3 regions of the Rossellomorea sp. DA94 genome follow, and region 1 is predicted to be linked to each of the others. Evidence: riboswitches for the same ligand, from Rfam matches in the RefSeq annotation. Region 1 holds a riboswitch; each other region holds the start of a gene.
What was found. Region 1 has a riboswitch for lysine ahead of lysA (diaminopimelate decarboxylase). Riboswitches for the same ligand answer to the same signal wherever they lie in the genome.
Positions count from the first base shown of each region.

Region 2: it holds a riboswitch for lysine, as region 1 does, so the genes downstream of both, P8596_RS20095 (Na+/H+ antiporter NhaC family protein) here and lysA (diaminopimelate decarboxylase) in region 1, are expected to answer to the same signal.
Region 3: it holds a riboswitch for lysine, as region 1 does, so the genes downstream of both, P8596_RS16925 (aspartate kinase) here and lysA (diaminopimelate decarboxylase) in region 1, are expected to answer to the same signal.

Region 1 is NZ_CP122397.1:1,095,878-1,099,163, reverse strand. It holds gene P8596_RS05870 (ABC transporter permease subunit) at 1-445, opposite strand, end outside; gene lysA (diaminopimelate decarboxylase) at 555-1,841, opposite strand; lysine riboswitch at 1,955-2,131, opposite strand; gene P8596_RS05860 (hypothetical protein) at 2,481-2,624, opposite strand; gene P8596_RS05855 (DMT family transporter) at 2,557-3,286, shown strand, end outside.
Region 2 is NZ_CP122397.1:3,852,238-3,855,523, reverse strand. It holds gene P8596_RS20105 (HD-GYP domain-containing protein) at 1-339, shown strand, start outside; gene yunB (sporulation protein YunB) at 398-1,162, shown strand; lysine riboswitch at 1,242-1,424, shown strand; gene P8596_RS20095 (Na+/H+ antiporter NhaC family protein) at 1,540-3,102, shown strand.
Region 3 is NZ_CP122397.1:3,243,607-3,246,892, forward strand. It holds gene P8596_RS16920 (YslB family protein) at 99-536, shown strand; gene P8596_RS16925 (aspartate kinase) at 596-1,834, opposite strand; lysine riboswitch at 2,022-2,200, opposite strand; gene uvrC (excinuclease ABC subunit UvrC) at 2,298-3,286, opposite strand, start outside.

The DNA of each region.
Region 1 (3,286 bases):
ACAGAAGCACCCCTGTTTCTTTCAAGATGAAAATGACACTGTATTGAATGACGATCAAGATGAAGATATCAGGTGTGGACTCGAGCAAGTTAGTCGCCCTAAGGATGAACGTTGACCAGCCGGATGGCAGCAAGTGTGTGAGGTACGCAAGGAAGATGCCCATGAGGATGGATAAAAGAAAGGCAGACAAAAAAATCGAAACAGAATAGAAATACGGCTCCCAGAAGGCCGGGAACATCGGATATGAGTTGTTCGATTCATTCGTGATGGTCATTGATTCAGAATGGATGAGGGAGGTCGATATCTCCACAATGTTGAGCACATATTGTTTCAAACTGAGATCCACCCCTTCATTGAACAAACCGATGAGGCCTGTCAGAAGGATGATTCCGAACAGAACGAAGACAAATTTCAAAACCATGGAACCGATCGATTTGAGATTCATAGATTGATCCTCCGAATTCATTGGATAAAGTTACCTTTATATTACCATAATAAGCCAAAAAAACCATAAAAAAAGGTGAAGCCGCTTTTGGACTCCACCTTTCTTTCCCCTACCGATCTTTTCTTACAAGGTCCGCATATGTCTCCCGCTCAATCACGACCCGGGATTCCCCGTTATCCACAAACACAACTGCCGGTCTCGGTATCCGGTTATAGTTACTCGCCATGGAATACCCGTAGGCCCCCGTACTGAACACAGCCAGAATATCACCGTAATTCGTCGGCGGCAGCATCAGGTCCCAGATGAGCATGTCACCCGACTCGCAGCACTTCCCCGCGATGCTTACACGTTCCGTACATTCTTCATTCGGACGGTTCGCCAGTTCCGCGTGATACTTCGCCTGATACAGTGCGGGTCTGATATTATCCGTCATCCCTCCGTCAATCGCCACATACGTGCGCACATCCGGGATGATTTTCTTTGAGCCCACTTTATACAACGTCGTACCTGCTTCCGCCACCATGCTTCGACCCGGCTCCACCCAGACTTCCGGGAGTGGGTATTTATTTTTCGCAAAATAGGTTTTCACACTATCCGTAATCCCTTTGACATAGGTCGGAATCGGCAGAGGCTGGTCTTCATCCGTGTACCGGACACCGAATCCGCCACCGATATTCAAGACAGGCATCGTAATGTCCATGTCGATCCGGATCCGCTGCATGAAATCAGACAGTACACGGATCGCCTGATCGAAGCCTTCCTGTTCAAAGATCTGAGATCCGATATGGGAATGGAGGCCGAGCAATGAGAAGTATGGCTTCCTGATCGCAAGCCCGATCGCCGTAGCCGCCTGACCGTTTGAAATGCTGAATCCGAACTTCGAATCTTCCTGGCCCGTCGTGATGTATTCATGAGTATGGGCTTCCACGCCCGGTGTGACCCTGATCAGGATTTGTACCTCCTGCTCCCGCTCTTTTGCCAAGTCATGCAGCAGTTCAAGTTCAAGGAAACTATCGACGACAAAGCAGCCGATTTCAGCTTCAAGGGCCATTAGAAGCTCCTCTTCGGATTTATTGTTGCCGTGAAAATGGATGCGTGCTGCCGGGAAACCAGCTTCAAGGGCCGTATACAATTCCCCTCCTGAGACCACATCCAGGGAGAGATTTTCCTGTTCCGCCAGGCGCACCATTTCTTTACAAAGAAATGCTTTACTCGCATAGGCCACCTGATATTTCAGACCACTTTCATGGAATGCATCCCGGAACAATTTAGCATTCCCGCGAATCATCCCTTCATCATAAACCATCAGGGGTGTCCCGTATCTTTCGACCAAATCACCCGTACCGATCCCACCGATCGTTAAATCCCCTTGAACATTCACATCAACTGTACTCATATCCCTAACTCCTTTTGACTCTCTAAAAAACACAAAAAAACCGTATGAAGCAGATGCTCATACGGTTTTTCATCAAAGTTTACGGAAACATGATGAAGACTATGTATTAACATCTCTTCAATAGTGCTCCACAACCTTTGCATTGTGACAGTCCAGCATTTCTTCAATGCTGGCCCAACAAAAAATAGAATTGGCTATTTTCTGCTTCGGCGATCTGCCTTTCCCAACTTATCCCGGAATCCATTATTCTCAAAGAAGGTACTCATCATTCTCGCGCCTCTATTATCAGAGAGTGACTGTATATTTTTTATTGGCATAACTATATCATTCTCTTGAAATGGTTGTCAATTGGTTTATGGATATAGCGTGATTTCGGAGCTCGCATTACCATTTATTTCAAAAATACGCATGAACTATGGGGAATGACGCAATTAATTTAAAAACGACGCAATTACTTCCATAATGACGCAATCTCCCTCGAAAACGACGCAATTAAGGACGATTTTTCCACAATGATGTGAATGTGATAGTCTCAAGCCCTTAAAAACCACCAATCAACGATTAAAAAAACTATTTTTAACTTCCTTAGTGAGGATTTTTCCTCTAAAATGAATTTAAAATAAACGATAGTGTATGTCATTAGAAAGGAGTGCTTCCCATCAAAGAACTGACTATCGGTATCATTTCATCCATGTTCTTTGCCGTCACCTTCATCCTGAACCGGTCCATGGAACTGGCCGGCGGAAGCTGGATGTGGAGTTCGTCCCTGCGTTTTTTGTTCATGCTCCCTTTCCTTTTCCTTATTGTAGGTTTACGGAAGAATATAAATCAAGTGTGGATTGAAATGAGGAAGAAGCCATACGAGTGGCTGACGTGGAGCTTTGTCGGGTTTGTCCTCTTTTATGGTCCTTTGACGTATGCGGCAGCATATGGACCTGGCTGGCTTGTTGCCGGCACGTGGCAATTCACGATTGTGGCAGGGATCCTGCTCGCTCCCTTGTTTTTTACATCAGGACCTGTGAGACGCAGGCACTCCATTCAAAAAAGGGCTCTCGGCATTTCCTCGATCATTTTAATCGGAGTACTGTTCATCCAACAGGAAAATGCCAGTGGGCTGTCTTTTCCAGAAATGATCACAGGCGTCTTACCGGTGATCATCGCAGCGTTCGCTTACCCTCTTGGGAACCGTAAAATGATGGAGGTATGCGGAGGAAAGCTTGATACGTTCCAACGGGTACTCGGAATGACGATCGCAAGTACCCCCTTCTGGCTGATCCTTGGAAGCTATGCGTTTTTTAAAGTAGGCGTCCCCTCCACGGGTCAAGTGACACAATCCTTTATCGTGGCCGTTTGCTCAGGTGTGATTGCGACTTCCCTCTTTTTCCTTGCGACGAACATGGCAAGGCAACATCCCGGGAAGCTTGCGGCAGTAGAAGCGACCCAGT
Region 2 (3,286 bases), 1.9 Mb from region 1:
ACTTCTAACAGGGTATACAGGAAGGCAATGCTTCCCCATCAGGCATTAGAGGTATTATACGCGGGATCGGGATCCCTGTTCGATTCACAAGTGATTGAAGCATTCCGGTCATCGGTCGCGATGTATCCGAATGGCATGATCGTGGAACTGAATGATGGAAGGAAAGGGATTGTGACCGATCAAAACAAAGGAGTCACAGACCGTCCTGTCATACGGATCATCGAAGAGGATGGGCAGGAGGCAGACTCTCCTTACCCACTCGATTTAAGCAAGGCATTAGACAAGGTCATCACAGGCTTTGACCCTGATTATGAACCGCAATCTCTTAAGATTAAATAAATTTTTGCGCTAAACCCCTCTTACAATGCATACAAATAGCTTGTAAGGGGGGATTTTTTTGTCTAAGTTCAAAACCAACAAACCCCGAAGAGGAGGTCCGCTGCCTTTTCGACATGTCATGATCATTACGTTTCTGTTCTTTATGATCTCCACAGGATTTGGATTGTGGATCATTAACAAAGGGTTGAAGCCTACACTTCTTGCATATGCCGAGACACAGACGAGCAGGATCGGTACCCTTGTGATTAACAAAGCCATCAATAAGAAAATTGCCGATGTTCTGGATATTTCGGATATAACCGAAGAAGTGAAGAACCAGGAAGGCGATATCGTCTCGTTTAAATACAATACACAGACCATCAACAGGGTCCAGGCAGAGATTACGAATCTGGTCCAGCAGAATCTCCAGGAAGCAGAGGCAGGGAATATTGAAAATCTTGAGTTCCTCACTGAAGTGGAAATTGATGAAGGGAAGTCGAAGACATCGAAGGGCATCACCTATTCCGTTCCATTGGGGCAGGCAACGAACAACGTATTGCTCGGGAACCTGGGGCCGAAAATCCCAATCCGCTTTCATTCCATCGGTGACGTACGGTCCGATGTGAAGACGACGGTGGAGCAGTTCGGGATCAATAATGCGGTGGTGAAGGTATTTGTGGAGCTTGAAGTAAATGTGCAGATCATCATCCCGTTTGCAACGAAAACCGAAACGATCAAGCAGGATATCCTGGTTGCAATGGGTACCGTCCACTTGGATGTACCGCAATTTTATAACAATGGTGGAGGGGATTCGAGTCCTTCCATTGAATTTCCCACAAATTAGTATGGAAAAAAAGTTGTCAAAAGAATGATAGTTTGTTATATTAATAAAGAAAATTTTATAACACACCACATCATCAGTCCGATGGGGTAGAGGCGCAGGGTTCAAGAGTAATCTGTTCGAGGATGACAACAGAGAAAACAGACGAAAGGGAATCTTTGCCGAAGTAAATATGCATGTCGAAGGTGTATTTGCTGGGGTTATCTTGAAGAAGGATAACACTGTCATTATAGGGAAATCTCTATGATGGGGAGCTACAGATCGTGATGGAGCACTTACGTTACTAACAAAGGTAATGATAGTTTCTCTATCGTTGCCTTTTTTTATTATCCTCTGTCATGCTACGATGGTTCCCCCCTATCAAATAGGAGGAGGACACTATGGAAAACACGATTTACTCATTATTACCACCCCTTTTAGCCATTCTTATGGTTATTCTCACAAGACGGGTACTGCTTTCATTGGGAGTAGGAATCGTTGCTTCTGCCTTTTTGTTGGCAGATTTCTCAATTACGAAAACATTCAGCTTTATGTGGGATGCCTTCAAAGGTATCTTTGTCGCAGACGGCGGACTAAACACCTGGAATGTCTACATCATTTTCTTCTTACTCATTCTTGGTATCATCACGGCATTTGTGAATATCTCCGGCGGGAGCCGCGCATTCGGCGAATGGGCGATGAAACGTGTGAAGACAAGACAGGGCGCACAGCTTCTTGCTGCGGTACTGGGTATCATCATTTTTATTGACGACTATTTCAATGCCCTTGCTGTCGGACAGGTTTCAAGACCCATCACGGATCGGCACAGGATCTCACGTGCTAAATTAGCCTATATCATTGATTCAACATCTGCCCCGATCTGTGTCGTTTCCCCGATTTCAAGCTGGGGAGCATACATCATCGGGATCATCGGCTCGATCCTTGCAACACACAGTATCACGGAGTATACGGCATTCTCGGCATTCATTCAAATGATTCCAATGAACCTATATGTATGGGCCGCCGTACTGCTAGTCGTCATGGTTGCCTATAAGGGACTCGACTTCGGAAAAATGAAAGAGCATGAAGTACGTGCCCTTGAAACCGGAGATCTTTATGATCCGGGCAAAGAGATTCCCGGTGAATTGAAAAATGATCTTCCCGTCAGCTCAAAAGGCTCTGTAGGCGATCTTGTCTGGCCGATCGTTGCACTCGTGATCGGGACAGTTTCCATGATGCTTTGGACCGGTTACCAGGCAGTGGGATCATTCGACTTATTGCCGATTTTTGAAAATACGGATGTTACAAAATCTTTATTATACGGTGGATTATTCGGACTTCTTGTTTCCCTGATCTTCTTCCTTCGCCAAGTAAGTCTAAAAGGAATTGAAGGAAGTGCTCTTGGAACGGCTGTAGTGGAAGGTATCAAGTCGATGCTTCCGGCTGTTTACATCTTGATCTTTGCGTGGACGATCGTGACACTCATCGATCAGCTGCAGACGGGTACGTATCTGGCCGGTCTGGTTGAACAATCAAGCCTGCCTATGCAGGCACTTCCGGTCATCTTATTCCTTGTTGCCGGTATCATGGCGTTCTCAACGGGAACATCTTGGGGATCGTTCGGAATTCTCCTACCGATCGCCGGAGAGATTGCTGCAGCCTCGGATGTAACAATTCTACTTCCTGCCATGGCAGCGGTGCTTGCAGGATCTGTACTGGGTGATCACTGTTCACCTATTTCCGATACGACGATCCTTTCTTCTACGGGAGCGGGGAGCAACCATATCGATCACGTGCTCACCCAGCTTCCATACGCTGTCATCGGTGCGGTCGTTGCCGCCATCGGTTACCTTGTATTGGGATTCACAGGCAGCACCATCCTTGGTCTCGCTGTTGTCATCATTTTGATTCTGGCCTTTGCCTTTTTATTCGGTGAAAAAGCAAAGCCGGCATCTGCAGAGTAATCCATAAAAAACCAGGAGCCATTCGGCTTCTGGTTTTTTTGTGTGCTTGGAGCCCCATCATACAATTGCCTCCCATTCCACAAATTCCGACAAAATTCTTATAGTGAAATAGTACTGTAGGAATTTGGTGAATTTCTCAATAAAACACTAAAATAAAGCTTTGACAATTGTCCTGGAACTAGCT
Region 3 (3,286 bases), 2.1 Mb from region 1:
TTATAGCACCAAAATATCCCAAGGTCATTTTTTCAAGGTATGGGATGATAATTACCTCTTTCATGTATATAATAGTTTTATAGAAAGAGGGGATTTACTTGGAACAGAAAAAAGAAGAAGTACATCAGCCGTCCGTTCCAATCTTCGGATATGAAATGTTACGCGACATCTTAATTCCAGACATACTGGGAAAACACACACCCGATATCCTATACTGGGGAGGAAAGCAGCTCTCAAGGAAGTTCCCCCTTCAGTCAACGGAAGAAATATCTTCCTTTTTCGATGAAGCTGGATGGGGCACCCTTACACTTCTGGAACAAAAAAGAAATGAAATGACATTTGAATTGAGCGGACCTGTGATCGAACGGCGTCTGTCACTTAAAACGGATGTGAACTTCAAACTGGAAACGGGCTTTATTGCCGAACAGATTCAGCTTCAAAGAAAATGTGTGGCAGAAGCTGCTGACGAATTACATAAACGGAGCCAATCGGTCAAAGTCATGGTAAGATGGGACGACAAAGACCGGATCGAGTAATCAAGCTCTCAATAAAGGGTTGCCTGGAATCATCCAGGCAACCCTTTTCCATGTTGATCCTACAGCGTGATTTCTTCCATCTTCACGGCATCGAGATGAAAGGCCGTATGTAAGACGCCTGCTGCCTTTTGCATATTCTCCCCATCCACTACTGTAGACACTTTAATTTCAGAAGTGCTGACCATTTTCACGACGATGTCATTTTGAGCAAGCACTTCAAACATTTCCGCGGCCACACCCGGGTTTGAAATCATCCCCGAACCGACAATGGAGACTTTCGCAAGCCCACTTTCGTGCTCGACGTGTGTGAAATTCAACTGCTCTTTATTTCGTTCAAGAACAGCAAGGGTTTCCTCGAGATCGTGCTCCTTGATGGAGAAAGATAGATTGGTCGTATTCTGATCCGTCTGGGTCTGGATGATGATGTCTACGTTCAAATGATTTTCAGCCAACGTCGTGAACACGGATGATAGTCCCGTTAATGCATTTCCCAGTCCGAATACCGTGACCCTCGTAATCTCATTCTCAAATGCTACTCCTCTTACAATCAAGTTCTGTTCCATGCTTGCTTCCTCCTCAATATACGTACCTTCCACTCTTTCGATGCTGGATCTGACTTCCAATGGGATTTGATAATTCTTGGCAAATTCCACCGCCCTTGGATGGAGTACCCCGGCCCCGAGGTTTGCAAGTTCGAGCATTTCATCATAAGAAATTGACGGTAACTTCCTTGCTCCTTTTATATAGCGGGGGTCTGTCGTGTAAACCCCGTCTACGTCCGTATATATATCACAGCGCTCCGCTTTCAGGGCAGCCGCGATTGCAACGGCCGTCGTATCCGACCCACCCCGTCCGAGTGTTGTGATTTCACCGGTTTCTGTCATGCCCTGGAACCCCGCGACGATGACCACTCTTCCTTCCTGAAGGTGAGCTGCCATTTTATCGGTATGAATATTGGTGATCCTTGCATTACTATGGACGGATTCCGTCTCGATTCCGGCCTGCCATCCCGTGAATGAAATGGCATCATGCCCCGATTGGATCAGGGCCATGGTCAAGAGTGAAATGGTGACTTGTTCCCCGGTTGAGAGCAGCATATCCATTTCTCTTTTGCTCGGTTGAGACGTGATTTCCCTTGCAAGACCCACGAGTGTATCCGTCGTTTTCCCCATGGCAGATACGACAACCACCACATCATTCCCTCTTTCTTTTTCTTCAATGATCCTTGACGCAACATTTTGAATTCTTTCCACAGACCCTACTGAAGTCCCACCGAATTTTTGAACAATAATACTCACGACTTCTCCCTCTTTCTGAGCGTCTCCGCTCTTGTTGATGATGAAGAGTACAATCACAATCATCCTACACGTCCATAGGACAGGATCGTTGGTACCAAATCCTGCGCTGATAATAAAAAAAGCAATGAGAATAATATCTCATTGCTTTATGAACATACAGCAGAACATACAAATAGGTTCATCGGCATTGTGAGATAGCTCTCCAAGATTGAATCATCTTGACAATCCTGCATTTCTTAAACGCAGGACCAGCGGATATAGTATGAGACTATAACCACTTCGGCGATTCTCCCCTTTCCAGGCATGTCGGCGGGACTCATACCCCTCTCTACCTGTACTCTTGAAGTTCGCACCTCTATCACCACTTAAAAAGTGATAATGTTATAAATTTTTGTTTATTATAGCACATAAAAAATTGTGATTCAATGCACAATTTTTAAAAAAATTGAATTCATTACAGCCGCTACTTCAATTTCTCCACCAATACCTTCGCCACAGCTTCAGGTATCCCAATCTCTATAAACTCCTCCACGGTCGCTTCTTTCATTTTCTTCATGGATCCAAAGTGTTTAAGAAGCTGTTTCTTTCGTTTTGGACCGATGCCGTCGATGTCGTCGAGGGTGGATTGGAAGGCACTTTTGCCTCTCAGCTGACGGTGGAAGGTGATGGCGAACCGGTGGACTTCATCCTGGATGCGCTGGAGGAGATAGAATTCCTGGCTGCGCTTTTCAAGGGGGACGATTTGCAGCGGGTTGCCGTACAGCAGTTCCGATGTCTGATGCTTATCGTCTTTTGCAAGACCCCCGATCGGGATGTCGAGACCCAATTCATTCTCGATCACGTCCCTTGCCGCTTCGATCTGACCTTTTCCTCCGTCGATGATGATCAGGTCCGGTAAAGGAAGTCCATCTTTCAGCACTCTCGTATACCTTCTCCGGACCACCTCCCTCATGGAATCATAATCATCGGGACCCTTGACGGTTTTGATCTTATATTTACGATATTCTTTCTTTGCCGGTTTCCCGTCTAAAAAGACGATCATGGCCGATACGGGATCACTACCTTGAATATTGGAGTTATCAAAGGCTTCAATCCGGAAAGGCGTATAAATGCCCATATGATCCCCGAGCCTTTCAATGGCTTTGATCGTCCGCTCTTCATCTCTTTCAATCAGGGCGAACTTCTCCCCAAGTGCCTGTTGGGCATTTTTTTCGGCAAGCTTCACAAGCTCTTTCTTTTTCCCCCGTTTTGGTTGGGTCATTTTAACCTCAAGAAGTTTCTCCGCCAGCTCGATATCGATCTCTTCAGGCAAAAAGATCTCCTTCGGCTTAAAGTGGTTAGATTTAGAGTAGAACTGACCCAGGAACGTCAGGAACTCATCCTCTGGTTCATTATAGAGAGGGAATAAAGATACATCGCGCTCAATGAGCTTCCCTTGCCGGACGAAGAATA